3 regions of the Hyphomicrobium methylovorum genome follow, and region 2 is predicted to be linked to each of the others. Evidence: predicted binding sites of a transcription regulator. Region 2 holds the regulator's gene; each other region holds the start of a gene.
What was found. Region 2 encodes LexA, which represses DNA repair genes until DNA is damaged. Its sites were predicted from a motif close to TGTTCNNNNTGTGTTCNG; they were not measured.
Positions count from the first base shown of each region.

Region 1: DLM45_RS13405 (ImuA family protein) is a predicted target of LexA. The motif match lies at 5,870-5,887, and genes of this name have one in related genera.
Region 3: DLM45_RS05755 (adenosylcobalamin-dependent ribonucleoside-diphosphate reductase) is a predicted target of LexA. The motif match lies at 1,256-1,273, and genes of this name have one in related genera.

Region 1 covers NZ_QHJE01000001.1:2,783,582-2,793,511, reverse strand. The annotation lists gene DLM45_RS13430 (2Fe-2S iron-sulfur cluster-binding protein) at 1-341, shown strand, start outside; gene DLM45_RS13425 (cytochrome c family protein) at 446-1,429, shown strand; gene DLM45_RS13420 (hypothetical protein) at 1,542-2,387, shown strand; gene DLM45_RS13415 (cytochrome c3 family protein) at 2,387-4,825, shown strand; gene DLM45_RS13410 (tetratricopeptide repeat protein) at 4,861-5,751, shown strand; gene DLM45_RS13405 (ImuA family protein) at 5,894-6,682, shown strand; gene DLM45_RS13400 (Y-family DNA polymerase) at 6,564-8,168, shown strand; gene DLM45_RS13395 (error-prone DNA polymerase) at 8,165-9,930, shown strand, end outside.
Region 2 covers NZ_QHJE01000001.1:491,309-501,238, reverse strand. The annotation lists gene lpxB (lipid-A-disaccharide synthase) at 1-639, shown strand, start outside; gene gltA (citrate synthase) at 600-1,922, opposite strand; gene gltX (glutamate--tRNA ligase) at 2,118-3,659, opposite strand; gene DLM45_RS02605 (ComEC/Rec2 family competence protein) at 3,775-6,135, shown strand; gene lexA (transcriptional repressor LexA) at 6,129-6,866, opposite strand; gene DLM45_RS02595 (hypothetical protein) at 7,166-7,309, shown strand; gene DLM45_RS02590 (hypothetical protein) at 7,350-7,718, opposite strand; gene pdxH (pyridoxamine 5'-phosphate oxidase) at 7,969-8,604, shown strand; partial or broken gene DLM45_RS16660 (DUF1499 domain-containing protein) at 8,684-9,502, shown strand; gene DLM45_RS02580 (MBL fold metallo-hydrolase) at 9,594-9,930, opposite strand, start outside.
Region 3 covers NZ_QHJE01000001.1:1,170,473-1,180,402, forward strand. The annotation lists gene DLM45_RS05745 (YdcF family protein) at 1-398, shown strand, start outside; gene DLM45_RS05750 (lysophospholipid acyltransferase family protein) at 391-1,185, shown strand; gene DLM45_RS05755 (adenosylcobalamin-dependent ribonucleoside-diphosphate reductase) at 1,318-3,738, shown strand; gene DLM45_RS05760 (hypothetical protein) at 4,052-4,477, shown strand; gene DLM45_RS05765 (prephenate/arogenate dehydrogenase family protein) at 4,538-5,491, opposite strand; gene hisC (histidinol-phosphate transaminase) at 5,491-6,594, opposite strand; gene metX (homoserine O-acetyltransferase MetX) at 6,736-7,941, shown strand; gene metW (methionine biosynthesis protein MetW) at 7,938-8,582, shown strand; gene DLM45_RS05785 (class I SAM-dependent methyltransferase) at 8,579-9,322, opposite strand; gene gloB (hydroxyacylglutathione hydrolase) at 9,477-9,930, shown strand, end outside.

The sequences.
Region 1 (9,930 bases), 2.3 Mb from region 2:
GCAGCACACCTCAAAGCTTGACCAACGTCGTGATGCAGGGTCGGCCGACGGAATATCTGCCGCGATTGCTTCCAACCGACGTCCTCTATGCCTGCGGCGCACCCGGAATGGTCGATGCGATCAAGGAGATCGCCGAACGCATCGGCGCGGTTTGCTACGCCGATCCCTTCCTGCCGAACTCCGCCGACCCAGTACAACGAGGTGCGCTCGCGCGCGCCGCGCGACGGCTCACGGAGCCTGCAAGTCAGCCGAGACGCCGACGCATTGATGATTACACGCGCATGCACAGCAACGACCTGATACTGCCGCATACGCTTGCCGATGCAGGATACGATCGTTGAGCGGAGCGCGACTGGTCGCCGTGGGCACGAATAGAACAATCCGACATCTCGGTTCTCGCAACACCCGACTGCGGTCGCTCGCGACGAAACTTTCAGGAGTGCTGATGATTTTCGGCTTTGCCGCTTACAGCGCCGCTGCATCTGATCCGACCAAGACGGTCGGCCCGAACGTCTGTGCCGAATGTCACAAGCAGGAAGTTGCGGCTTGGAAGGGCTCGCATCACTTCAGCACGTTCCGCAACATGCCGCGCGATCTCGAAGCGAGCCAGATTGCGAAACGAATGGGCGTACGGCGCATCAAGTCAGAAAGCTTATGCCGTGATTGCCATTTCACTGTGCAGCAGAAGACGACTGAACAAGAAGCAATCGCAGGCATCTCATGCGAGTCATGTCACAGCCCTGCGAAAGATTGGATCAAAGTCCACAGCAGTTACAGCGGCAAAACAGCGAAGACAGAAAGTAAGACGGAGGCACAAGAGCGTTGGAAGCAGGCCGACTCCAAAGGAATGATCCGGCCTCGCGCAATCTATCAGCTTGCAAAGAACTGTTATGGTTGCCACGTCGTGCCGCGCGAGGACCTTGTGAACAAAGGCGGCCATCATGCCGGCAGCGCGTTTGAGCTCGTGTCCTGGTCACAAGGCGAAGTTCGGCACAACACTTGGCACTCCAAGGGCAAAGAGAATGTGCCGGCAAACGCAGCGCGCAAGCGCATGCTTTATCTCGTAGGTCTCGGCGTCGAACTCGAAACCGCATTGCGCGCGCTCAGCAAAGCGACTGAACGAAAGCCCTATGCATTCGAAATGGCGTCACGCGTCGACCGGGCGCGCAAGCTGCTCGCGGCGGCAGCGAAAGCCGCCCCGAATGTCCCGGAAATTTCGAAGATCGTCGAATTTTCTCATTCCGCTGGATTGAAGCTGAACAATGAAAGTCGCCTGACGGCTGCAGCAGATGGCATCTCCAAACTCCTCGAGCGCATCACCGAGACATACGACGGCAGCACAATGTCCGGTTTGGACAGCTTCATTCCCAGACCGGACAAATTCAAAGGCGCCGCAAGAACCGCCGCCGACGTAAGCGCACCCCATTGAACATAGTCGAGGGGCAAGCAGCATGGGCCTGACGGGGAAACAAATGCCGCGATGGGTGGCGTCAAGAAGCAACCACTCGCCGCGCGGGCCAATCGCGAAATCTCAGCGCGCTTTGGGCTATTTCGTAAGCCGAAGTCTACTCGCGCTTTCGATTGCGACGATATCCGTCGGTCTGTTCTGGCTCGTCTGGATCTACGGCAACGGGCTTCGCGACCCGCGCTACTTCGACGGCTGGGTACTGGCCGGCGGCATGAGCCTCCAAGTCTGCTTTCACATCGCTATCAAAACGGAAAGTCTGTCACCCAAATCCGCAAGGCGCTGGCAAAAATTCCATATCTTCCTCGGCTATTTGCTCATCGCCGCATTTCTCTCGCACACTGATTTTTCACTCCCGGACAGCGGCTTCGAATGGATGCTATGGGCCGCCCTCGTGTTGGTGACGCTGAGTGGAATCTTCGGCACCTATCTCGCTTGGTGGCTTCACGCGAAGGGCGAAATTCCGGACCGCGTCACCTTTGATCGCATCCCAGAATTGCGTGCCGATCTCGCACGCGACATCCAAATGACCGTAGCGCAAATCGACCAGGACGAACCCGCGCTTCCTTTGCCCACGCCACCCCACGACGCCTGGATCGCGGACCTCTACACCACACACTTGCAAGACTTCTTTGAAGGTCCGCGCAACGCCACTGCGCACCTCATCGGATCCCAGCACCACCTTAAAAAACTGACCCACGAGATCGATAACCTATCGCGGTACGTCGATGCGCGAGGCCAAGAGAAGCTGGCCGCGATCAAGAGTCTCGTCATCGATAAGGACAAGTTGGATTTCGCGCGTGTCTATCTTGGCCTCACCAAAGGCTGGCTGTTCATACACGTTCCGATCACATATTCGCTCGTCGTTATGACGATACTGCATGTCCTCGTCGTCTATGCCTTTTCGTCGGGGGCGTGGTGATGCAGCGACCGTTGTGGAGCAGAGCTTTCCGTCTCCTGAAGCGGGATGCGCCAGCCAAGCCGCAATCGCTGCGCGATCGGATTGCAAAATATACGGCACTGGGAACCCTCGCTTTCGCAAGCCTGGCCTTCATTCTCTCAAACGGCACGCAGCTTCTCATGCCCGGTCCGCTGACGAGCGCCCATAGCAGCATCAAAAATTGCTACGGCTGCCACGCGCAGAGCGGCAACGGAAAGGTGAGCTGGATTCAAGGTCTCATTCCTGGGGAACCACACGCCGATAGCAAGGCCTGCCTCACCTGTCACAACATGCCGGAGACGGCATTCAATCCCCACGGAGCTTCTGTCGATGTGCTGAAGCAAAGCACTGCGCGACTGATGAAAGTTGTATCGAACGTGCCGGCATCCGCGCGCGCTCAAAGCATCGCGTTTCCAACCAATGAAATGGTGTCACACGGGCTTTCCTGCGCGACGTGTCACCAGGAGCACCAAGGCGCCAATTTCAAGCTGAATAAAATCTCGAATGAGCAATGCCGCTCGTGCCACGTCGTGAAGTTCGACAGCTTCGATGGCCAGCATCCAAAGTTCGATGGATATCCGTTTAAAAGACGCACACGCATCGTCTACGACCACGCGGAGCATTTCAATAAACACTATCCCGAAGTCGCGAAGAAGGATCGCGCGAACCTCATCCCCGCCACATGCTCGACATGCCACAACAGCCGCGACGACAGACGCATCATGGCGGTCGCACCGTTCGAAAAAACCTGTGCGGCGTGCCATCTCGACCAGATCACCGGGAAAGAACGAGCGACCGGCCCGAAAGGTATCGCATTTCTCTCGCTACCCGGCATCGACATGCAATCGCTGAAAGACAAGAAAGCTTCGATCGGCGAGTGGCCGAGCACGTCAGAAGCCGAGCTCACGCCCTTCATGCAGATTATGATCGGCCGCACCGCGCGTGGCAGAGCAATTCTCAAAACGACCGGCAGCTTAAACCTTCAGGATCTTTCGCGCGCGAAAGACAGCCAGATCGCAGCGGTGACAAATCTCGTTTGGGAAATCAAATCTCTTTTCAATTCTCTGATCCTCGGAAAAGGTTCAGACGTTCTGGCCGATCTCAATATTTCTGGCGGCGCAAAACTCAGCACGGATCTCGTAACCGCACTCACCGCGAGCATCCCACGCGACGTGCTCGTCAGCGCACAACAACAGTGGCTGCCAAATCTCCCAACCGAGATGGCCAATCTGCGTGTCACGGGCGATCAAAAAGACAGCAGTTGGATCGCAATGGCACCGCAAGCCACACCGGCCGTTGCAGTTTCTGAGGACGCACCCGAGAAAAGCAACACGGCGAATAACGAACCCGGCGCTCATGATGAAACATCGCCAGCGGACACTAGTGATGAGGCTGGATCTCAAAAGGCTGCGAATAAAGCAAACAAACTGGATACCCCGCCATGTGCAATCCGCATCCTCGGCCAGTGCCTGGTAGCGGGCAAAACGGAAACCGCGAGCAGCAAGCACGACACAGATAAAGATACGTCTTCTGCCGCAAAGCGACCTCCGGCAATGAGAGCTGGTCTCAAGAGCGTGGCTCCAGCAGTCGACACCGAAAGCGACGCTGAAAATCCAGTGATGTCGAACAGCAAGGCAAAGCCGACGCAGATAGCCGACAATCAGACTCCGGCGAAATCAGCCGACCAGTCGGACGATCTGCTCTACCCGAACGAAAGCGAGCGCCGCGAAATCAAGGCACTCAACAAAGGCATCAAGAAACCAGCAGAGCCGGATCTATCTGTACCGGGAGCAAAGTCTTTCGCAGACACGGCAGCCAACACCCAGACGCAGGCTACACCGATTATCAGCATCGACAGTGGCGTCGATCCTGAAAGCTGGGCCCAATATGGCGGTTGGTATCGGCAGGACTATGCGATTTTCTACCGGCCGACCGGACATAAAGACAGGTTCATCTACTCGTGGCTTTTCATAACCGGCCCCCAAGCCCCGAAGGGTAATGCGAGTCCGGCGGCAGCCGTTTTTGAGTCACTCATCGGCAAAGACGCGCAAGGCTCTTGCACGAAATGCCATAGCGTTGACGACATTCAAACCAAGGGACGCCTCGTCAATTTCGCTCAATCATCGGCCGAGACAAAACGCGGAAGGTTCACGACGTTCGCGCACCAACCGCACTTCAGCATGACTGAAAATCGCGGCTGCATGACCTGCCACGACCTGGAGAAAGACCGCTCCTATCTGAAGAGCTACGAGCAGGGCAACCCGCACGTTTTTGCATCGAACTTCGGCGGAGTGAAAAAGGAACTCTGCCAGACCTGTCACCAGAGCAACATGACTCGGCAAGATTGCCTCACCTGCCACAAGTATCATGTGAACGGTGTGACCTCACCAATCATGAGCACCAGGATCCCGACGCCTTAGGCAAGTCCGTCAAACTATTTCGCAGGAGATTGGACATGACGCAGCTTTACGTATCGGTCGTAACCGGAACCGCTGCCACGTTGATGGCGATCACGCTGCTGTCGTTGCGCCTCAACATTGATGGACACCGGCCGGTCTTGGCACTTGTGAGACGGTGGGTTGCGACCGGCGCCCGCACGTCTGGTCTCGTATTGGTTCTGATATCTGCGATTGCCGTTTACAGCTTCGCGCGAATTCCGATGGCCGAATTGAGTGAACTCGCTGATACCATCAGCGCGTCGACTCCGATTGCGGAAAGCACCGCAAATGACGTGGACGAAAATTCGGATCAAGCCGCGTTGGATGCTCTGCGCGCATTCACGAAGAAGATCGATCCAAACGCCCATTCCGCAGCGCCGATGTCGACCGCGTCGAACGCCGCCAGCCTGCCTGACGTCAATACGATGATTGCAATGCTTGTCGCACGCCTCGAAAAAGAGCCCGGCGACGTGAAGGGTTGGAAGATGCTCGGCTGGTCATACCTCAATACTGAGCAAGCGGCGGATGCTGAGAAGGCCTACGAGACGGCGCGCAAGATCGATCCGAACGACGTCGAAGCTCAGAAAGGACTTGAGGCAGCAAAAGCAGCGCAGACTGCGAGTGAAACGCCGCTTTCAAATCCCGGCAACATGGCAGCCGAGGAAAACACGGATGCCCAGCGCGACGACATGATCCGCGGAATGGTCGACCGATTGGCCAAGCGGCTTGAAGCGTCTCCGAACGATGAGGACGGCTGGGTGCGTCTGATGCAATCGCGCATGACGCTCGGCGACAAGACAGCAGCAAAAGCTGCATTGGCCAAAGCACTGGAAGCATTCGCCGGTGATCCCGCCGCGAAAGAGCGCGTGAACTCAGCGGCCCGCGAACTCCACGTCGGCGCTGACTAGAAGACGCGTTTCGAACAACGCAATACACCTGATAATGCTCGCGTTTTTCCCTTCAGCTTAGCGGCATCCATAGCCGAGGAGGTGCACGCCCTTGACATTTTTAGCCCGAATGCTTCTATAGAACAAAATAGGAACATTTGGCATGCATCCAGATACCATTCCAGCTCTGCGGGAGCTCCTGGAACGCGAGCGCCCCTCGGGAAATCCAGTAGATCGCATCCCCTTCGGTATCAGCCGGATCGACGAGGTGACAGGCGGCGGACTTGCCCGGCAAGGCGTCCACGAAGTCTATCCCAGCGCTGCCGTCCACTTCGGTGCCGCGACGGGTTTTGCCGCTCTCCTCGCTTTGAAGGCAGCCGGTGCGAAGCCGATCCTATGGGCCCGCCAACAGTTTCTTGACCGCGAAACGGGCAGCCCCAGCGCCTCGGGATTTGCCGAACTCGGCCTCGACCCTGCCCGCCTCGTTTTCGTTCGCGCACCCAACGGTGAAGGCGTTCTGCGGGCGGGTGAGCAAGCCCTGCGCTGCGCCGCGCTCGGCGCTGTCATCATCGAGCTTTGGGGAGAACCTAAAACACTCGACTTCACTGCGAGCCGACGCTTGTCACTGGCATCCGTGAAATCCAACGTCCCGATCTTCATGCTGCGCGCCGCGGCATCCCCCGGCCAAAGCGCCGCCATAACACGCTGGAGTGTTGAATCCCTACCCTCTCGTCCACTCGAAGCGAACGCGCCGGGGCTTCCTGCTTTCAAGTTGAATTTGCTCCGTCACCGCGGCGGCACGACGGGGCATGAGTGGCGTGTGGAGTGGAACCGTGACCGAAAATGTTTCCAAGACCCGCAAGAAAGCGTCGCGCCGGTATCTAGCTCTGTGGTTTCCCTTCCTCTCAGCCGACCGGCTGCAGCGACGCAGGAATGGCGCCGGGCCGGATGAAGCACAGCGCCCTCTCGTCATCGTCGAGAAAGAGAAGGGCGCGTTGCGGATCTTCGCTGTCGATCGGCACGCAGCGCGGCTGGGCCTGGCACCGGGCCTTGCATTGGCCGACGCGCGTGCCCGTATTCCTCAGCTTACCGTCGCCGACAGAGACGCGAAGGCTGACGCTTGGCTCATCGAACGCCTCGAGCTTCTCTGCGAACGTTATACGCCCACCGTTGCGTTCGATCATCCCAATGGCCTCATCCTTGACGTCACGGGATGCGCGCATCTGTGGAACGGTGAGGCGGGTCTACGAACGGAAATCATAGACTGGCTTGCACGCCAAGGCTTCGAAGCGCGCGCCACCATTGCTGGAACGCCGGACGCATCCCGCGCCCTCGCCCGCTTCAGCCGCACCGCCATCGTGCGCGAAGGAGAGGACGAGCGCGCGGTCTCAAAATTGCCGGTTACCGCGCTCGCAGGCTTGGAACGGGAAACGATTGTTGCACTCACACGCGCTGGACTCAAAACCATCGGCGATGTCGCCGCGCGCCCGCCGCAAGTTCTGGCCGCGCGCTTCGGGCAGTCCTTCATAACGCAACTGCACCGCACGCTCAGCCAGGAAATCGCCCCCCTCGCGCCGCTTCGGCCGGAACCTGTCATCTCCGTCGAGCGCCGGTTTGCAGAGCCCTTGAGCCAAACGGAAGCACTTGAAGCTGTCCTCGCAGACCTCATCGCGGAAGCCGCGCGCGCACTCGAAGCCCGTGATGAAGGCGGCCGCACCTTCGAAGCAAGCTTCTTCCGCAGCGACGGACACGTCCGCAGGTTGACCGTCGAGACCGGACGTCCCTCACGCGAAGCTGCAACGATCCTGAAGCTCTACCGCGAACGACTCGACACGCTGGCCGAGCCGATCGAAGCAGGCTTCGGCTTCGATGTCATTCGTCTGACCATCGCCATCACCGAAAACCTCATCGCTGCACAATCGCCGCTGATGAACGTGATGGAAGACGCACGCATGAGGGAAATGGAAGCGGTTGGCGCTCTCATTGATCGGCTCATCGTCCGTTTCGGTCGCGACCGCGTGCTGCGCTTCGAAACGGAGAACACGCACAACCCTTCGCGCGCGGATCGCCTCGTCCCTGCCGATACGATGTTCGCTAAAGTGAAAGCACAAACCTCCTGGACCTCACCAGAAGCGGGCGAACCTCCATTGCGTCCTCACCATCTGTTCGATCCACCCCAGCCCATCGAAGCGCTTGCGGAAGTTCCGGATGGACCACCGCGCCGATTCCGCTGGCGGCGTATGCTGCATGATGTCGTGCGCGCGGAAGGGCCGGAACGCATCGCACCGGAATGGTGGCGGAAGGCGCACGGCGAGCCGGATCGCGATTATTACCGCGTCGAAGACGCAATGGGCTGCCGCTTCTGGATCTTTCGTCAAGGCTTATACGGAGAGGGTCAGGCTCATCCTCCGTGGTTCATACACGGCCTGTTCGCATGACGGGATATACGGAATTTTCCACGGCAACGAATTTCTCATTCCTGCGCGGAGCCTCAACCGCGCGCGATCTCGTGCTGACGGCTCTGCTGCTCGGTCATCGCGGCATCGGCATTGCCGACCGCAACACGGTTGCTGGCGTCGTGCGCGCCTACACCGCTCTGAGGGACATCAAGGAAGGCACCGTTTCTCTTCCTCCCGAAATCGACCCTGTTTGGCTCAAAGAGCAGACAAAAAAATTCAAACTCGCAACCGGCGCACGCCTGGCCTTCACAGACGATGCGCCAGACATTCTCGCATATCCGAAAAATCGTGACGGCTGGGGAGCGCTAACGCGGCTTCTAACCATCGGCAACAGGCGCGCAAAGAAGGGCGATTGCATCCTGACGATCGAGGATCTCCTCACGCACGCGCATGACCTCGTCTTGATCGTCATGCCCGGCCGGAAGCTTGAGGGACTAGAGCATCTGCTTCCTCGCTTGCGCGATGCCGCCCCCCGCTCCGTCTGGCTCGCCGCCTGCATGCTTCGCCGCGGAGACGACCGCCGCCGCCTCGCGCAACTGAAACAGATCGCGGCACAAGCATCCGTCCCCTTGCTCGCGACGAACGACGTTCTCTACGCCACCCCGGAGCAGCGCGATCTGCAGGACGTCCTAACCTGCATCCGCTCGGGCACAACCATTTTCGAAGCCGGGCGAGTTCTTGAAGCCAACGCCGAACGTCACCTCAAGACGCCTGAAGAAATGGCGCGCCTGTTCCGCGATTGCCCCGAAGCCATCGACGAAACGCAGAATGTTCTTAAACAAATCGGCTTCTCGCTCGATCAACTGAAATACGAATACCCGGACGAACCGGTCCCACCCGGATGGGAGCCGCAATCATGGCTCGAAGAGTTGACGCAACGCTGCGCAATCCAACGCTATCCTGAAGGCGTGCCGAAGAAGGTCGCGGACCTGCTGGAATCCGAACTCAAGCTGATCAAACAACTGGAATACGCCCGCTATTTTCTCACCATTCACGACATCGTCCGCTATGCGGAAAGCCAGAGCATCCTGTGTCAGGGGCGCGGCTCGGCCGCGAACTCCGCCGTTTGCTACGTACTCGGCATCACGGCCGTGGACCCCAGCGCACACGATGTTCTGTTCGCGCGTTTCATCTCGACGGAACGCAAGGAACCGCCCGACATCGACGTCGATTTCGAGCACGAGCGGCGCGAAGAGGTGATCCAGTACATCTACGAGAAATACGGACGCCATCGCGCAGGCATCGCCGCCACCGTCATCAGCTATCGGCCGAGAAGCGCCATTCGCGATGTCGGCAAGGCACTCGGCCTCTCCGAAGATATAACGGCGCGGCTTGCCAATACCCAATGGGGAAGCTGGGGAAGCGACATCAGCAACGCTCAGATCCGCCAAGCGGGATTGGATCCGGAAAATCCGACGTTGCGCCGTGCGGTCGATTTCGCGATCCGGATATTGGGATTTCCGCGCCATCTCTCCCAACACGTCGGCGGTTTTATCCTGGCGCGCAAACGCCTCGATGAAATCGTGCCCGTCTGTAACGCCGCCATGGCGGACCGCACATTCATCGAATGGGACAAGGACGACATCGACGCGCTCGGCCTGATGAAAGTCGACGTGCTGGCGCTTGGCATGTTGACGTGCATCCGCAAATCCTTCGACCTGCTGCGCGAGCATGAGGACATCGACTACGACCTCGCCAGCATCCCGCAGGAACAGAAAGACGTCTACGACATGCTCTGCAA
Region 2 (9,930 bases):
GGGTTCGACGGCACGCGCCCGGTTCTGCTCGTTCTACCCGGCAGCCGTACGTCAGAGGTGACGCGCCTCATCGACGTCTTCGGCGAGGCAATCGCGCGTGTCTCCGAACAGGCGGGGCCGGTTGATGTCGTCATTCCGGCTGTTCGTCACGTTCGTGATCTGATCGTTGAGAAAACGAAGGACTGGAAGACAAAGCCGCTGATCATCGAGTCCACCCCGGCCGACAAGTACGCAGCCATGCGTCTCGCGACGGCGGCGCTGGCAGCATCAGGAACGGTTACGCTGGAACTGGCCCTGGCCGGAACGCCGAGCGTGGTGGCTTACAAAGTTGATGCAGTCATTGCGAGATTGCGATTCCTGCTCAAGGTTTCGAGTGTCGTTCTCGCCAACCTCGTTCTGGAAAAGAACGTCTATCCGGAGCTGCTGCAGGAAGCCTGCACATCGGAAAATCTCGCCAACGAACTGTTGCCGCTGCTTGCCGATACGCCTCAGCGCCGCGCGCAGCTCGAAGCCCTCGCGGAAACGCCCGGCAAGCTACGCCTCGCGACCTCAAGCCCAAGCATGGCCGCGGCGGATGTCGTCCTGTCGGTTGCCGAAACTTATTCGGCCGGAAATTCGCGCCGCGGCGGGCCGATGTAAAGCTGGCGCGGGCGGCCGATACGCTGCTCGGGATCTTCGATCATCTCTTTCCACTGAGCGATCCAGCCGACTGTGCGCGCAACCGCGAACAGCACGGTGAACAGCTCGACCGGGAAGCCGATCGCCCTGAGCGTGATACCCGAATAGAAATCGATATTCGGATAAAGCTTCTTCTCGATGAAGTACTCGTCCTGCAGCGCGATGCGTTCGAGTTCGATCGCGATCTTCAGCAGCGGATCGTCGCGATGTCCGAGCGCGTCGAGAATTTCGTGACACGTCTTCTGCATCACCTTCGCGCGCGGATCGTAATTCTTATAGACGCGATGGCCGAAGCCCATCAGCCGGAAGCCCGAGGACTTGTCCTTCGCCTTGGCGACGAATTCCGGAACGCGGTCAACCGAGCCGATTTCCTTCAGCATGTTGAGCGCCGCTTCGTTGGCGCCGCCGTGTGCAGGACCCCAAAGGCAAGCGATGCCCGACGCGATGCACGCGAACGGATTTGCGCCAGATGACCCGGCGAGGCGCACCGTGGACGTCGAGGCGTTCTGCTCGTGGTCCGCATGCAGGATAAAGATGCGGTCGAGCGCGCGCGAAATAATCGGATTGACGATGTACGGCTCGCTCGGAACCGCGAAGCACATCTGAAGGAAGTTCGACGTGTAATCGAGATCGTTGCGCGGATAGATAAACGGCTGCCCGATCGAATACTTGTACGCCATCGCCGCGATGGTCGGCATCTTCGCGATCATGCGATGGCTCGCAATCTCGCGCTGCTCCTGATCGGTAATATCGGTGGAGTCGTGATAGAACGACGACAGAGCGCCAACGGTGCCGACCATCACCGCCATTGGATGCGCGTCGCGCCGGTAGCCGGTAAAGAAGCGCGTCATCTGCTCGTGCACCATCGTATGGTTCGTGATGGTGCGGCGGAAGTTTATGAACTCGGTATTCGTCGGAAGCTCGCCGTAGAGCAGCAGATAGCAGACGGCGAGGAAATTCGTGTTTTCAGCAAGCTGATCGATCGGATAGCCGCGATAGAGCAACTCGCCCTTGTCGCCATCGATAAACGTGATCGAGCTTTTGCAGTTGGCTGTCGAGGTGAAGCCGGGATCGTATGTGAAACGGCCGGTCTGCTTGTAGAGATTGCCGACGTCGACCACGTCCGGACCGATTGTGCCCCGCCGAACGTCGAGCTCGTACTGCTCGTTGCCGATAGTCAGGGTCGCGTGCTGCCTAGTCGCCTCGCCGGGCGAGCCCGCACCATTCGTTTCGCGATCGCTCATTGCCACCTCGCCTGGATTTCGAGCCGGGCGGAACGGGGTTTTCCCGAGTTCTCCGCTTCGGCGGTTCGCGTCGTGCAGGGACACCGTTAACGACTTAAACCCGAACCAAAAATCGTTCGCACGTCGCCGGTCTAACGGTTTTTTTGCACTGCGGCAACCGAGACGTTACGGCAGTATTAACCTTGTCCGGTCGGCTCACGCGCTGGTTGCGTTGATGCGCGCCAGGGACTCTTCACGACCGAGAATTTCCAGCACGTCGAAGACGGGCGGTGAAACCGCGCGCCCCGTCAATGCGGCGCGGAGAGGCTGCGCAACGGCGCCCAGCTTCAGCCCGTTTGCTTCCGCGTGAGATTTGATCGCGGTTTCGAGAGCGGATGCATTCCAGCTATGCGCCTCGATGCCGGATAGAATTTCGTGAACCGAGCCGTTCGATGCGCGCCCCTCATCGTTCAGGAGCTTCGCCGCCTTGTCCTCAAACTTCAGCGGCCGCTCGGCGACGATGAACAGAGCACCGCCGACGAGGTCCGCAAGTGTTTTCGAACGCTCTTTCAGCGCGGGGATCGCACGCGCAAATTTTTCCCAACCCTTCGCCGCGAAACGCGCTTCAAGCTCCATCCCCGTCGAAATATCCGGAAGTTGCCGCTCGATCTCACGCGCAAGAGCCACGTCGGAACGCAAAGGCGCCTTGGGATCGGTTGCTGTGGCGGAAAGGGCTTTCACATCCATGTGGCGCAGCATCTCGCGCGCATGGTTCATCAGATCTTCGTTGGCCGCCGCGCGGATGTAATGCCCGTTGAGGTCGTCGAGCTTCTTGAAATCAAGACGCGCGGCGCTCTTGTTGATGTCATCGATATCAAACCAGCGGATCAGGTCGTCCGTCGAAATAATTTCGTCGTCGCCATGGCTCCAGCCAAGCCGCACGAGGTAGTTCCGCAGCGCCTCGGGCAGATAACCCATCGCGCGGAATTCCTCGATGCCCTGCGCGCCGTGCCGCTTCGAGAGCTTGGCGCCGTCCGCGCCGTGAATGAGCGGAACATGCGCGAACTCCGGCACCGCCCAGTCGAGTGCGTGATAAATCTGCGTCTGCCGGCCGGCGTTCGTCAAATGATCGGCGCCGCGCACGACGTGCGACACGCCCATATCGTGATCGTCGACGACGACCGCGAGATTGTACGTCGGATTCCCATCGGACCTGAGGATGATGAGGTCGTCCAGATCCTTGTTGGGAAATACAACGCGCCCCTGCACATGATCGGCAACAATCGTCTCACCGTCACGCGGAGCCTTCAGGCGGACGGTCGGCTTCACGTCTTTCGGTGCTTCGCTCGGATCGCGGTCGCGCCAGGGTGATAGAAAGATATGCGGGCGACCTTCAGCACGCGCCTTTTCGCGCGCGGCGTCGATCTCGGCGGGCGACGCGTAGCAATAGTAAGCCGCACCACGCTCCAGGAGCATCTGCGCAACCTCGCGATGCCGGTCGGCACGTGCAAATTGCGAAACGGCTTCGCCGTCCCACGTCAACCCAAGCCAGTTGAGGCCATCCAGTATCGCGGCAACGGCCTGCTCATTGTTCCGCTCACGGTCCGTATCTTCGATGCGCAGCAGAAACTTTCCGCCACGTCCGCGCGCATAGAGCCAGTTGAACAACGCCGTGCGCGCGCCGCCGATATGCAGGTATCCGGTTGGTGAGGGCGCAAAGCGAACAACGGGCGCGTCGGAATTCAGGGTCTCTGCCATTGGACCTTTTGCTTAAACGGAGGTTGAGGGATTTTCAGACCGCTCGTAGCATGGAGGGGCTGACAAGTTAAGGGGGCGGGGGAAACTGCCCGGGCCTTGAACGGCGGGCGGGATCATGTCGATCGAAACGCGCGGCATCGATGAGTCGATGGCTGCACCATCGCAGACTACGCCGCGCTTCCTGGCGGCAGCGATCGATCGTGAGCGTGAGCAGTTCTTTCTCTGGGCGCCCGTATGTCTCGGCGCAGGGATCGCTGCCTATTTCGCAATGCCTGCCGAGCCATCCATTTTCGTCGCAGCCGTACCGCTTCTGCTGATGCTCATTCTGCGGGCGGTGACCGTACGCGGCACACTCGCATCGGTTCTTCTGACAGCAATGATATTGGCGGGAACCGGATTCCTCATCGCCAAGCTGCGAGCCGAATGGGTGCGCGCGCCGGTGCTGACCAAGGTGATGCGCAACGTCGAAGTGACCGGAACCGTCGTGATGGTCGAAGCGAAAACGCCGCGCGGGCAGCGGCTGACGATCAGAGATCCGGCAATCTCCGGAGTATCGGCGGAGATGACGCCCGCCGTCGTGCGCATCCGGACGATGTCGTCGCGCGTTCTCGCATCGCCCGGTGACCGCATTCGCATCAAAGCAAACCTCTCGCCTCCGGCGCGCCCCGCACTGCCCGGAGGCTTCGACTACGCACGCACGGCCTGGTTCGATTCCATCGGAGCTGTGGGATACGCATTCGCGGCACCCGCGATCGAGGCACATGCCGAAACCGGCAGCCTTTCCGAATGGTATCGCCGCAGCATTGAAAATATCCGCCAGTCGATTGCCGTAAAAATCCGCGCAGTGCTGCCCGACGAATCCGGGGAAATCGCACTGGCCCTCATCACCGGCGAACGCGGCGGCATCAGCGCTGAGACCAACGACGCGTTCAAGAACTCGGGCCTCTTTCACATCTTGTCGATCTCGGGCCTGCATATGGTGATCGCGGCGGGCGCGGTCTTCTATTCATTGCGCTTGATGCTTGCCGCCATTCCGCGTGTCGCGCTGACACTGCCGATCAAGAAAATCGCAGCAGCAGGCGGCATACTCAGCTCAATCGGTTATCTCGCGATCTCCGGCGGCGCGTTCGCGACCGTGCGTTCAGCGCTGATGATCCTGATTATCTTCGGTGCTGTCTTGATCGATCGGCCCGCGCTCGCCCTGCGCAACGTCGCGCTTGCGGCCTTCCTGATCTTGGTGGTGTTTCCAGAGAGCTTGCTCGACGCTGGGTTTCAGATGTCGTTCGCGGCTGTGACGGCGCTCATCGCCTCGCATGAACTGTTGCGCCGGTTCGCCGGAACGCGCGCGCGCCCAAATCCTGTATTGCGGCTTGGTGGGTTCTTCGCCGGGATCGTTGCCTCCACGCTGATTGCAAGTTTCGCCGTCGCGCCGTTTGCCGCCTACAATTTCCATCAGAGCCAGCAATACGCCGTGCTCGCGAACATGATCGCGATCCCCATCTGCAACTTGCTCGTGATGCCAGCGGCACTCGTTGCGATGTTTCTCATGCCGCTCGGATTGGAAGGTTTGGGGCTGGTGCCGATGGGCTGGGGCATTCAGGGAATGACGTGGTGCGCAAACTACGTCGGCGCGCTGCCGGGTGCGGTCGGCCATCTCCCTGAGATCTCTCTCGCCTCGTTTGCGTTGATGGTTGCGGGCGGGATGTGGCTTGCGCTTTGGCGCACGCGGTTGCGACTGCTCGGCGTCGGCATTGCAGTTATCGGCGTGATGATCGCGCCTTGGATGCGACGTCCCGATATCTTTGTCGCGCAGAAAGGAACGCTCGTCGCCGTACGGGACGCATCAGGCAGCCTCTCGGCGCTTCCGGTGAAGAACGCGAAATACGATCTCGAACGCTGGCTTGAATACGACGGCGATTCACGCAGCGCCGCCGAAGTTCAGAAAATGTCGGCGTTCACGTGTGACAGCGTCGGCTGCACCGCACGCGTCAAAGGCGCAACGATCGCCGTTGCCCGGCACCCGGCCGCAGTTCCTGACGATTGCTTGAATGCCGACGTGCTTATTCTCGCTACGCCGAAGCCCGCCGAATGCGCCGTACCCGCGACCGTCATTGACGTGTTCGACCGCTGGCGCAACGGCGCCTACGCACTCTATCTCGATCAGGAGAGCAACAATCCAGAAGTGCGCGTGCGCTTCGAAACGGTGGCGGCCCGCCGTGGCGTCCGCCCCTGGAGCCCGACGCCGGAACGCAGCGCCGTGCATCGCGCAAGGCTCAAACCGGCAGGCGCGGCGTCATCGAATACCTTGCCCGTGCCCAACATTGCAAACGGCCCGGGCTCAAAAACATCCAAGACCGAGGCCGTTAGCGGAAACGCAGGAGCCCCGTCCGACGCCAGGTCCCCGCCGCCGTCCGCCGGACACTACGATGATCCCGGCGAAGCAGAGCACGACGCGGACGAGGGCGAATTTCAGTAGCGCCGCATAAGACCGACAAGCCGACCCTGTATGTCGATCTGGTCCGGCCCGAAAATGCGCGTCTTGAACTCGGGGTTCGCCGCTTCGAGCGCAACCGTCGAGCCCTTTTTGCGCAGCCGCTTCAGCGTCGCTTCTTCGCCTTCGACCAGGGCAACGATGATGTCGCCATTCTCGGCCGTGTTGCACCGCCGAATGATGACCGTATCGCCGTCATGAATACCGGCCTCGATCATCGAGTCGCCTTTGACCTCCAGCGCGAAATGCTCGCCGTTGGTCAGGATGTCGGGTGGCACGGCGATGTCGTGGGTATGATTCTGAATGGCACTAATGGGCGTACCCGCCGCGATGCGGCCCATGACCGGCACCGAAACTGTGCGCGCGTCGATGACATGTGACGGAGGCGTGGAGCCAAGACTGCTCCGCGGCGGCCCGGAGCCTTCGATGACGCTAGGCTGAAATCCGCGCTGGGGCGTTGCAGCGGCGGCCGGCGCTGGTGCAGCGAAAGCGGCCGGTTGGTTGTCAGGTAGCTTGATGACCTCGATAGCGCGTGCCCGATGCGGCAGGCGGCGAATGAAACCACGTTCGACCAGTGCCGTGATCAGCCGGTGGATGCCGGACTTGGAACGTAGATCCAACGCGTCCTTCATCTCGTCGAAGGAGGGAGGAACGCCGCGCTCCTGCATCCGTCCATGGATAAACAGCAGCAGGTCTTTCTGTTTTTCAGTCAGCATCGAGTGAGTTCTCGCCCCCGTTGAGCAGTCTGTCAGCTTGGCAGGCGCTATTCGCGCAACCTGCGTACCCATCGAAACGCAAGCACATGCGCGGTACATATCGTGTCTGTACACTACACGTTCTTGTCTCGTTCCGCAAGTCGGGGCAATTGGCAGTTTTCCACACCCGCAAAAATGAGACTGAGTACAGAGGCGCTCGTCGTGCGCTGCGCATCATTCGCGCGACGGATTTCAGGTGCCGAGACGGTTGTTGAACCCACGGCATGCGCTATCGCGCGTCAACGCAACGGGGATCGAACATGCGCGGCTGGTTTTCGCAGATCGTCATCGGGATCATCGTGACCGTTATCGGAACGGTCGTCGCAAACGCCATCGTCGGCAACGAACGCGGATCACGCCACATGCTCCCCGGCGTCCATACCCACGGCTCCGCCCGGCACTAAAGCGCCGTTGGCCTCGACCGTTCGCGAAGGCCCAGCACCCTCAACCCGAGACTTGCCAGATGCCGGTGGGAAGGCGGCAGGCCACGATCTCGGTGCGCTTGGTCACGTCGGTTCCGCTAAGCACCACAACGGCGTGGCGGCAAACAGAGCCGTGCGTATCCTTGAACGAGGAGACGGGCTTCACGAGGCCTGAGAGGCGTCCGTGGGCACGATGCCAGACGTAGCTCGAACCGTCGGCAACCTGGGTCAGCGCGTACTGCACGCTTTCAAGGGCCGCATATTCATCGACCTCGTCGAGCGGGGGAGGGGCGATCGCAAGTTTGGACGGCGCCAACGGGCGCTCATCCTTGACCGCGGGGCAATTCGGCGCCGCGGCGGCTGGCTCAGCGGCTCTCGCGAAACCGCTCATGAAGAAAATGGCCGCGACTAACGCGACAGCTGTGGCGCCAGTCGCGGCAAGGGGAAAAAGAGACGCATTTGAGGACATAACTCGACTCTCTGACGCAACCGCTACAAACAATCGCCGACAGGGCGACGAAGCGAGTGTGACTCGCTATGGTTAAGGCGATCTGAACATCGCGGGGGCGCTGTACTATTTTCAGGCGTCGTTACGCGTTAAAATCAATGATTGAGTAGGCAACATGAGCGGCAGTGAGAGCATGACTGAAGCGAGCGGGCAGGAACCGGACTTTACGGCTGCGGATGATCCGTTCGCATTATTTGACGTCTGGATGGCTGAGGCTGAAAAATCCGAAAGCGTAGACCCGAACGCCATGTCGCTGGCGACGGTCGATGGGGACGGCCTGCCGAACGTCAGAACCGTTCTGCTGAAAGGTGTCGACGAACCCGATGTCGCCGAGCGCGGCTTTCACTTCTACACGAACATCGAAAGCGCGAAGGGACGCGAGTTGCTTGCGTCGCAAAAGGCAGCTCTGCTCCTCTATTGGAAATCGCTGTCGCGCCAGATCCGGATTCGAGGCGCCGTCTCTCTCGTGTCCCACGAGGAAGCCGACCGGTACTTTGCCACGCGCCATCCCCAAAGCCGCATTGGCGCATGGGCCTCGCAGCAATCGCGCCCGCTATCGTCGCGCGAGGTGCTCGAGGCCAAGGTGAAGCACTACGAAGCGAAGTTCGGAGAGGGTGAGACGCCGCGCCCTCCTTACTGGTGTGGCTTCCGCGTGGTGCCGGTCGAAATCGAATTCTGGATGGCCGGCGACTACCGCCTGCATAACCGGATTGTCTTTCGCCGCGACGCGCCGCACGATTCCTGGCACAAGACACGCCTCTATCCCTGAGTGTCCGACGGAGCCATCGCAAAAAAGCTCCGTTTTGGCCGCTACGGGATAATGGGTTTCAAAGACGCCGCGACGGGGGATGGGACCGGCAATGTTGACGGAGAGCGTTGCGCAGGAACGGCCTAGAAAGCGGCGCCCGCGCGACCGTGTCCAATCCACGCGGGTTTATTACGCCGCTGGTCAGCCGCCGCTGGCGTTGGCCGTCTGGACAAGCCGCCTCGCGATCTTCGCTGCTGTCGCCGCTCTCGTGACGGCTGTCCTGCATCGCTTGACGATGATTGCCACGCCCGTCGCCATGACGATCGCTGCGGCCGTGATCGCCGGTGCGATCCTGGCCCTCGTGATGGCAGCCTTCGCAGGGCTCGATATCTGGATCACGGGTCGCCAGGGAACGGCGCGTGTCGTCTGCGGTGCGCTTGTCGCGCTGATGCTGTTAGCGATCCCCGCGGGACTTTGGGTGCTGAGCTGGAGCTGGCCCGAAATCAGCGACATCTCAACGGACGTCAACGAGCCGCCTGACTTCACCGACGCAAAGGAAGCGCGCGACGCGAAAGCCAACCCGACGGATTATCCAGGTGCGCGCGTCGCGGATCTACAACGCCAGAACTACCCGGACTTGAAGAGCCTCGTTCTTCCACGCTCGACGGATGAATCTTACGAGATCGTGCTGCAGGCGCTGACGAAACTGAAATATCGCACGACGTTGGAACTCCCGCCCGAGGACGAGGAAAACGCACCGGGCTTTATCGAGTTCTCCGATCACTCGCTCATCCTCGGGCTTTTCGACGACGTTGTCGTGCGCGTTCTTGCCGGAGAAGGATCCTCGCGCATCGACGTGCGATCGGCTGCCCGCTACGGACAGAACGATTTTGGCCGGAATGCCGAACGCGTGCGCGGTCTGCTGAAAGAAATTGCGGCGCGTTACGAAGCGTCCGTGCCGGATCCAGAGAAGGATGCGGCGCGCAAGGCAAAGGCGGAGAAAAACAAGGTCAAATCGCCGAAAGCTCGCGGTCCGGCGTCAAAGGCAGATCGCAGGCGACCAGACCCTTCTCGCGCAGGAATTCGACGTGGGCCTGAACGGAAAGCGTCGCAGCCGGGAGCATCTTCGGTTCGAGGTTCTGGTAGACCACGGGGACAATTCGACGAATAGTCATGGCGCCTTCTGAGAGCGCGGAGAGAATGGATTGCTCCCGCCAGCGCCGATGCAAAAGGTACGCTTTCACAGTGCGCTGGGGGTCGTAGATGCGGCCGCCGTGACCGGGAAGAAAAACGTCGTCCCGGCGATCGAGCAAGATTTCGAGCGACGTGACGTAATCGACCATTCGC
Region 3 (9,930 bases), 680 kb from region 2:
TGCGGCGGCTGCTCAACCTTCAGACCGATACTTTCAACTGCTGCGTCGACCTCGGCTATGAGGCGCTCGATACCGTTGGCAACGCGGATGAGACGCGGACGTGGGCAAAATCCAATGGCTATACGAAGCTCATCATCGTGACTTCGCGCTATCATATGCCGCGTAGCCTTGCGGAGCTGGCGCTGGCGATGCCGGGTGTGACGCTCATTCCCTACGCGGTGACGCCGCGGCGCGTGCCGGAGACAACGTGGTGGCTACACGCTTCGACGACGCGCGTGCTGCTTTCAGAATATCTCAAATATCTGCCAGCCATGGCGCGTCTGACCGCACAACGGGTGCTCGATTGGCGCGACGGGGAATCAGTGGCAGCGGCCGGACCGAAGCATGCCGATGGCTGATCAGACGTCTCAAGGTCCCGGCGCGGCCGTCATCATTCGTTCGCTGGTTTACGGCGGCGTCTTCTACATCGTCACCGCTTTGTATCTCGTGCTCGGCTCCTGGTTGCTTCTCGGGCCGCGTGCCTGGGCAATGAAGGGACTCGAGCTTCATGGGCGGACTGCGGTCTGGCTACTCCGGTTGATCTGCGGAACGAAGTTCGAGGTGCGGGGTCAAGACAATCTGCCGAGTGGCGGATGCCTGGTCATCGCGAAGCATCAATCTGCGTGGGATACGTTCGGGCTTGTGCCGCTGTTTCGCGATCCCGCAATCGTGCTCAAGGACGAACTGAAGTGGATCCCGTTCTATGGCTGGTTCTGCATCAAGTTCGAGCACATTCTCGTTAAACGAGAGAAGGCGTCGGCGGCACTGAAGCGGCTCATCCAGGATGCCAGGCAGCGTCTGAGTGCGGGGCGCGAGGTTGTTATTTTCCCTGAAGGAACGCGCACCATTCCGGGCGCTGCGCCGGACTACAAGCCGGGCTACGTCGCGCTGTATGAGGCGCTTGGTGTCCCCGCGGTGCCGATGGCGCTCAACTCGGGCCTCTTCTGGCCGCGCCGCAGCCTGTGGCGCTACCCGGGGACGATCGTTGTCGAGTTTTTGCCAGCGGTCCCCCCTGGCCTGCCGCGCGCAGAATTCCGCGGACGCGTTGAGCGCGATATCGAGGCGGCGAGCCGGCGACTTATCGAGGAAGCGAGCCGCGAGCCCAATCCGCCGCCGCTGGCGATCTCCGCCACGCAGGCGAATTAGCTGCGAATTCTCGAATATCGGCAGAATTTTTTGGGTTGTAGGTCGCGAAGGGGCTTGCGCATTTCTGACATAGAACATATAGTGAACAATCATTTGTGAATGGCCTTCGCGATCCCCATATTTGGACGTGTCATGCCCGTTTCTTCGCTCCAGCTGCCTGCCATTTCCGACGCCATTTGGCGGCGCAAGTATCGCTTTGCCGGATCGGCGGAGCGGCCTGCGGACGAAACCGTGGAAGACACGTTCCGGCGCGTAGCGGAAGCTGCGGCATTCGCTGAAAAGGGCGGCGAACGCGAGCAACAGAAATGGGCTGAGGCTTTCTACGAGGCGATGGCGGATTTCGGCTTTCAGCCTGCGGGGCGCATCCTCGCGGGAGCTGGGACGGATCGCAACGTCACGCTCTTTAACTGCTTCGTTCTGGGGACGATCCCCGACGATCTCTCCGGCATCTTCGATAGCGTCAAGGAAGCGGCGTTGACGATGCAGGCCGGTGGCGGCATCGGGCACGATTTCTCGACGCTTCGGCCGCGCGGCGCGGCTGTGAAGAGCATCGGCGCGGATGCGTCTGGTCCTGTCAGCTTCATGGACGTTTGGGACGCGATGTGTCGGACGATTATGTCGGCGGGTCAGCGGCGCGGCGCGATGATGGCGACGCTCAGGTGCGATCATCCCGACATTGAGGATTTTATCGCGGCCAAGGCGCAGTCGGATCGCTTGCGGAATTTCAACCTCTCCGTTCTCGTCACCGACCTGTTCATGGATGCGGTGCGGACGGGTTCATCCTGGGATCTGGTTTTCGAAGGGAAGGTCTACAAGACCGTCGACGCGCGGGCGCTATGGGACAAGATCATGCGCGCGACGTATGATTATGCCGAGCCCGGCGTGATCTTCATCGACCGGATCAACGCGCTCAACAATCTCTCCTATTGCGAGACGATCGCGGCGACCAATCCGTGCGGGGAGCAGCCGTTGCCGCCCTACGGCGCATGCCTCCTCGGCTCGATCAATCTTGCGCGGCTGGTGATCGATCCCTTTACGCCGAACGCGCGTATTGACGTTGCAAAGCTTGAAGCGCGCGTCGCGACCGCTGTTCGGTTTCTCGACAACGTCATCGATATTTCCCGCTACCCGCTGACGGCGCAGGCGGAAGAAGCGCGCGCGAAGCGGCGCATCGGGCTCGGTGTTACGGGGCTGGCCGATGCCTTGATCTTTCTTGGCCTCCCCTACGGAAGTCCTGAGGCGCGTGAGCGCGCGGCGGAATGGATGGCCATCATTCAAAACGGCGCTTATCGCACGAGTGCGGCCCTCGCCGCGGAGAAGGGACCATTCCCGCTCTACGACGCGCAAGCTTTTCTTGACCGGCCGAATATCGCGAAACTCGATCCTGATGTGCGCGCAGCTATTGCCGCGCACGGCATACGCAACGGCTGTCTGACGTCGATTGCACCGACGGGTACGATTTCGCTTCTGGCCGGAAACGTGTCGAGCGGTATCGAGCCGGTCTTCGATTTCGTTTTCCAGCGCCGCGTTCTTGGCACCGACCGCACGGCGCAAGAGGAAACGGTTGAAGACTTCGCGCACCGCTTGTTCCGCGAACGTCTTGGAGAGGAAACGCCGCTGACGCCAGCGTTCGTGACGGCGGAGACATTGCAACCCGCCGAGCATGTCGCCATGCAGGCGGCGCTGCAGCCCTATGTCGACAGCGCTATTTCAAAGACGGTCAACTGTCCGGAAGACATCAGCTTCGAGCGCTTTCGCGACATCTACGTCGAAGCCTATGATTTAGGCCTTAAGGGTTGCACGACCTACCGACCCAACCCTGTAACGGGCGCCGTGCTCTCGCGCGCGCCCGCGCCTTCAGCCACCGAGAGTTCTGCACCGGCACAGTCTGGCGTCACTCCCCTCGCCCACTCTTCGCCCGCTGATGCGTCTGCGCGATCAGGCGATGTTGTCTACATGACGAAGCCGCTTGAGCGGGACGCGGCACTCGAAGGCGTCACCTACAAAATCAAATGGCCCGCGAGCGCGCACGCGCTTTACGTCACCATCAACGACATCGTCCGCGACGGGCGCCGGCGTCCGTTTGAAATTTTCATCAATACCAAAAACCTCGAGCACTACGCGTGGACGGTGGCGCTGACGCGGATGATCAGCGCTGTCTTCCGGCGGGGCGGCGACGTGGCATTCGTTGCCGAGGAGTTAAAGGCGGTGTTCGATCCCGAGGGCGGGCGCTTCATGGACGGGCGATATGTTCCGAGCCTGCTCGCGGCCATCGGCGACGTTATCGAACAGCACTTGCACCATATCGGGTTTCTCGCAGGGGGCGAAGCGGACAGCGAAAATCTGCCCGATGCACAGCGGCGTTCAGCTTCGGCTTCGCCACTCATCTCCGAAGCCGGTGGACATCCGCAGAACGCTACGGTGGGTGCCGCCGGTGTACACGGTCCATCGCTCACGGGCGCGCGTGCTTGCCCCCAGTGCGGAGAGCGGTCTTTACGAATGATTGAGGGTTGCTGGACGTGCGCGAGCTGCTCTTACTCGCGATGCGGTTGACGCGCTGGCATTAACCTCAGACCGGGCACTCTTTCGTGTCCTTTGTCCGCTCTCGCCGCATCAACGCCGAACATTTTCCCGTTGAACGCCTCATGTGTTAGCGCGCGTTGAGAATTTCGGCCGCGGAACGCAGCCGGACGAGACAAAGCTGTGCACAATTTGAGTCGTTCTCAACACCTCATTGACCACGCCGAGCGCCGTCCCCCCGGCCCGTCAAATTTTCGATCCAAAGTTCACGATTCCTCACACTGGGGACGGTATCAAAGACTCAAAAGCAGTCTACGGCGGAATTCGCCGATCAGGGGTGTGCGTTATGAGTGCCGATATCATTTGGCTGGCCGATGTTCGTATGCGGCGTGAGGGTCTCGTGTCCGAGCAGGCCAGCGAGCCCGCGTCAGTGCCGGTTTCTGAATCTTCGCCGCGATTCCATTTCTGGACCGGCGCTTCGGGCAAGCGGTATGTGCATACGGTGTACAGCGTGTTCGATTGTCCGACGCTGGAAGACGCGAACTACATTCTCGTTCGCCGCTCGAATAAAGCGACACGCAGCGTGCTCGCGATTGGTCGTCTTTCCAATCACTGCGCGACGACGAACCTCGCTGAAATCCGTCAGCATGCGTCTTCACTGAACGCTGACGAGGTGCACATTCACCTGCTGGCTTCGACGCCGCAAGAAGCGCGTGCCGTCGAAACTGATCTCATCACGGCGCAATTTTCGATTGGGCCGCGCTCGGCCTGATCTCTTTGCTTGGCGCTGGCGACTCCGCCAGCGCTTTCACTCGTGCTTCGAAAGATGCGATCAGCTCGATCGCTCTTTCGTGCCGTGGCGGCCGAAGTCAGGCTGCGGCGTGTCCTGGCTCGCCTGAATGATGCCGCGCCGAACCGAGCGTGCATCCGTAAATGTCTTTTCCAGCATGTCTCCATCGCCGAAGCGAATGGCGCGCTGAAGGGCGACCAAGTCTTCCGAGAAGCGGCCGAGCATTTCGAGCACCGCTTCCTTGTTATTCAGAAACACGTCGCGCCACATCACCGGATCGGATGCAGCAATGCGCGTGAAATCGCGGAAGCCGCCAGCCGAGAATTTGATCACCTCGCTGTCGGTCACGCGTTCGAGGTGCGCGGCCGTATTGACGATGTTGTAGGCGATGAGATGCGGAACGTGGCTCGTTATCGCGAGCACGAGGTCGTGGTGCTGTGGCGACATCATCTCGACGCGTGAACCGAGCGCTTCCCAGAACGTGACGAGCTTCGCGAGTGCCGTTTTATCGGCTGTGTCGTCAGGTGTCAGAATGCACCAGCGTCCATCGAAGAGCTCGGCGAAGCCTGCTTCAGGTCCCGATTGCTCGGTGCCCGCAACGGGATGCCCGGCGATGAAATGAACGCCTTCGGGAATGTGCTGCCCGATTTCGCGCACGGGCGCGGCCTTGACTGAGCCGACGTCGGACACGATTGCGCCCGGTTCGAGATGCGGACCGATTGCTGCGGCGATCTTCTCGTACGTTCCGACCGGCGAACACAGGATAACGAGGTCTGCATCTTTCACGGCGTCAACCGGGTCCGCAAATGCCTGCGAGACGAGGCCCAGCCGAACTGCGGCTTCGCGCGTTGCGGCGCTTGGCGAACAGCCGACGATATCTCCCACAACGCCCGCCCGCCGCGCGGCGTGGCTGATCGAAGAGCCGATGAGGCCTATCCCGATGAGCGCCAGGCGCTTGAACATCGGCGTGGCCGGTTTGTTTTTTGCTTCACTCATCAGGCGGCGCCTTTGAGGTATTCAGCCAGCGCCGCGATTGCGCGGGTGTTGTCGGCTTCCGAACCAATGGTCATGCGAAGCGCGTTCGGAAATCCGTATGCGCCGACACGGCGTAGAATGACGCCTTTCGATTTCAGATGTTCGTCGGCACCGGCGGCGGTTTTCTTGCTGCCTTCCGGGAAGTGGAAGAGCACGAAATTGGTCACGCTCGGCGTGACCTTCAAACCGAGGCGCTCAAGATCGTTCACGACGCGCGGCAGCCATTCGTCGTTGTGGCTCTTCGCATGTTCCATGTGCGCGATGTCGGCGATCGCGGCGGCTCCAGCGGCGATCGCCGGGGCCGACATATTGAACGGCCCGCGAATGCGATTGAGCACGTCTGCCACGTTCTCCGGGCAGTAGGCCCAGCCGACACGCAGAGCCGCGAGCCCATGGATTTTGGAAAACGTGCGCGTCATGACCGTGTTCGTCGTCGTGGCGACGAGTTCGACGCCCGCTTCGTAGTCATTGCGGCTGACGTATTCTGCGTACGCTGCGTCGAGCACCAGGAGAATGTCGGGCCGCAGACCGGCGCGCAGGCGGCGCACTTCGTCGATCGGGATGTATGTTCCCGTTGGATTGTTCGGATTGGCCATGAACACAACGCGCGTGCGATCGGTTACGCGCGCGAGGATCTCATCCACGTCAGTCTTCAGGCCGCGTTCGGGCGCGATGACCGGCGTTGCGCCGTTGGTGAGAATGGCAATGCGGTACACCAGAAATCCGTGCTCGGTGTAGATCGCCTCATCGCCCGGTCCAAGGTAAGCGCGGGCCAAAAGCCCCAGGAGTTCGTCGGACCCGGAGCCGCAGACAATGCGCCCGGCATCAAGGCCGTAGCGGGCGGCGATTGCACGACGCAAAGCGGTTGCCTGACCGTCAGGATAACGCTCGAGAGACGCTGCCGACGACTGGAATGCGGCGATTGCGGCTGGGCTCGGGCCAAGCGGCGTTTCGTTCGACGACAGCTTCGCTGGCTCGACTGAACCCAACGTTTTACTTTCGCCGGGCACATAGGCCTCAATATCAAGGATTCCCGGACGGGCGATCGGAGCCGTCGTCACCATATTTTGAACCATTATGAAGAGTTGCGATTGGCCGCGCATTGATAGGGGCATCGGTACTTGAAATCAAAGTCTAATGTGACTTAATCGACGCTCGGTCCGGCGCACCGCCCGGCCCTTAACCCATGAGAAACCGGCCAATACATGAGCGCCGCACCGCCTGACGTTATTGCCTCGGTTGCCCGGCAACACTCGGAAGTGCACACGCCGTCGAGCCAGGTGGTGCATTTCGACGCGAGCGCGCCGCTGCGTCTGGCGTGCCAGCAGGATCTGGCGCCGTTTTCGATCGCTTATGAGACTTACGGCGAACTGAATGCGGACAAATCCAACGCCATTCTCATCTGCCATGCTTTGACGGCCGATCAGTACGTTGCCAGTCGTCACCCGATCACGGGCAAACCCGGCTGGTGGGCGAACATTATCGGGCCGGGAAAACCCATCGATACGGACCGCTTCTTCATCATCTGCACGAATGTGCTCGGCGGATGCATGGGGTCTACCGGTCCTGCGTCCATTAATCCGAAAACGGGAGAACCCTACGGGCTGCAGTTTCCCATCATCACCATCGGCGACATGGTGGAAGGGCAGGCGCGCCTGATGGATCACCTCGGCATCGATCAGCTTTTCGCGGTGGTCGGCGGTTCCATGGGCGGCATGCAGGTTCTGGAATGGGCATCGCGCTTCAAGGATCGCGTGTTCGCTGCCGTGCCCATTGCAACGGCGGCGTGGCATTCGTCGCAGAACATTGCGTTTCATGAAGTTGGCAGGCAGGCCGTTATGGCTGACCCGGATTGGGCCGGCGGAAACTATCACGCCGAAGGTAAGGTTCCGCGCAACGGTCTCGCCGTGGCGCGCATGGCGGCGCACATCACATATCTTTCCGAGGATGCGTTGCATCGAAAGTTCGGCCGCGCGCTTCAGGATCGTTCGTCGCTGACATTCTCGTTCAACGCTGACTTTCAGGTGGAGAGCTATCTGCGCCATCAAGGTTCGACGTTCGTCGATCGCTTCGATGCAAATAGCTATCTCTACATCACGCGTGCGCTGGACTATTTCGATTTACGCGAAGGCCGCGACGGCGTGCTGGCGAATGCGTTTCGTGGAACGCAGACCCGGTTCTGCATTGTGTCGTTCACATCCGACTGGCTGTATCCGACGCGCGAGAGCCGCCGCATCGTGCAAGCTCTCAATGCGGTTGCCGCCAACGTGTCGTTCGTCGAGATCGAGAGCGACAAGGGGCATGACGCGTTCCTGCTCGAAGAGCCGACCTTCCACGCCACCGTTAAGGGCTTCCTGAATGCCGCCGCGCTGAAGCGCGGATTGCCCCCGGCGACGGAGACCACGGCATGAGCCAAGCAGATCTCTTCACAACCGACGGTGCGAAAGCCCGCGTCGATCACATGCTGATTGCCGAGATGGTGGAAGCGGGATCGCGTGTGCTCGATGTTGGCTGCGGCGACGGAGAGTTGTTGCGGCTGCTGTCGGAAAAACGCGGCGTCGACGGACGCGGGGTCGAACTTCAACGCGACAAGGTCAATGCCTGCGTGGCGCGCGGACTATCGGTCATTCAGGGCGACGCGGACCGCGATCTGGACAACTATCCCGATCAAGCCTTCGATTATGCGATCCTGTCGCTGACGATTCAGGCGACGCGAAAACCGCAGACCGTGCTGGAAAATCTTCTTCGCATCGGCAAGCGCGCCATCGTTTCGTTTCCGAACTTCGGGCATTGGCGCGTGCGCTCTTCTCTGGCGTTCGGCGGACGCATGCCGGTCAACGATAACTTGCCCGATCTTTGGTATCTGACGCCGAACGCGCATCTCTGCACAATTCGCGACTTTGCGGATCTTTGCGAGCGCATCGATGCAAAGGTGGAGCGCGCGGTGGCGTTCAGCGACTATGGCCGGCCGCTGCCGATCAAATGGTCGCTTTCGATGCAGAACCTGTTTGGGGAAAAGGCCGTGTTTCTGCTGCGAAGCTCATCGAGCTAACGGCGGCGCACACCCGTAGCGCCAGCCGTGTCCGCAGTTTGCCGCGTTGCCGTGGCCTTGCTGAGTTTCAAGTTTCCACCAATCGGCGCCATGACTTCTTTCGTCGCCTCGACGACGATGACTCCCGCTACGCCGATCGACATCGCCGCCCCGAACCGCTCAAGCGCCGGAACGGTGCGCAGCAGAAAGCGATTGCGGAACGGCGGAAAGAACAGCCCCTCGCCCCAATCGCTCGGCGTGAACATCGCGTCAGTCAACTGCGTTTCAAGCTGTGCGCGGCTGTAAGGCAGTCCGTAACCGAATGGCGTGCGATCGAGCCGCGACCACAACCCGCGCCGATTTGGAACGACGACCAATATGCGGCCGTCAGGCTTCAACACGCGCCACATCTCACGCAATAGCGGCTCCGGGCGTTCCGCCTGCTCCAGACAGTGTACGGCGAGTAGGCGGTCGATTGAATTGTCAGGCAACGGCCATTGCGCTTCACCGACAAGGACGGAATGGCAACCGCCCATGCGCGGCCATACGATGGCGCCTTGGCGCGCGGGCATAAGACAAGCGAGCCGCGCAGCTTCGAGACGGAACGTGCCGAGATAGGGTGCGGAAAAACCCGCGCCCGCAACGGACAGGCCGTCGAGGTTTTTCCATCGCGCGCGAATGGCAGGCGTCAGCTCACGGCGGACCAGCCGGCCGAGCGGCGTGCGATAAAAATCTCGAAGATTTCCGACATCCATCGGCATGAAGAACACTTCAAAAGTTACGGCGATCCGATCTTGCCCGCAGCGGTCCCATCGGTCCAGTCCGTGGTCTTACTCAATCGATCGTCTTCAACTTGCGTCGCAGAGCCGCTTTAGGCGTTTGACAGTCGGCGTGACCTCTACCAGACTTGGAGGCATGGAAGCCTTTGAAATCCTTCTCCTCCCCTGTTTATCCGACAACTATGCCGTGTTGTTGCATGATCCTGCGTCCAATGAGACAGCCGTCATCGACGCGCCGGATGCGGCACCGATCAAAGCTGCGTTGGCGGAGCGGGGCTGGCATCTCAGCCATATTTTCATCACGCATCACCACACCGATCACACGGCCGGAATCGCCGAACTCAAGGCGGAATATGGTGCTGCGGTCATCGTACCGCATGCTGAAATCGATCGCATTTCCGAGTCTACCGAGGGTGTCTCGGAAGCGTCACGTCTCACATTTGCGGGCCACCCAGTCGAGGTAATCGAGACGCCCGGTCATACGCTCGGTCATGTCACGTATGTCTTTCCGGATGATCGCATCGCGTTCACGGGGGATACGCTGTTCTCGCTCGGTTGCGGCCGTATGTTCGAGGGCGACGCACAGATGA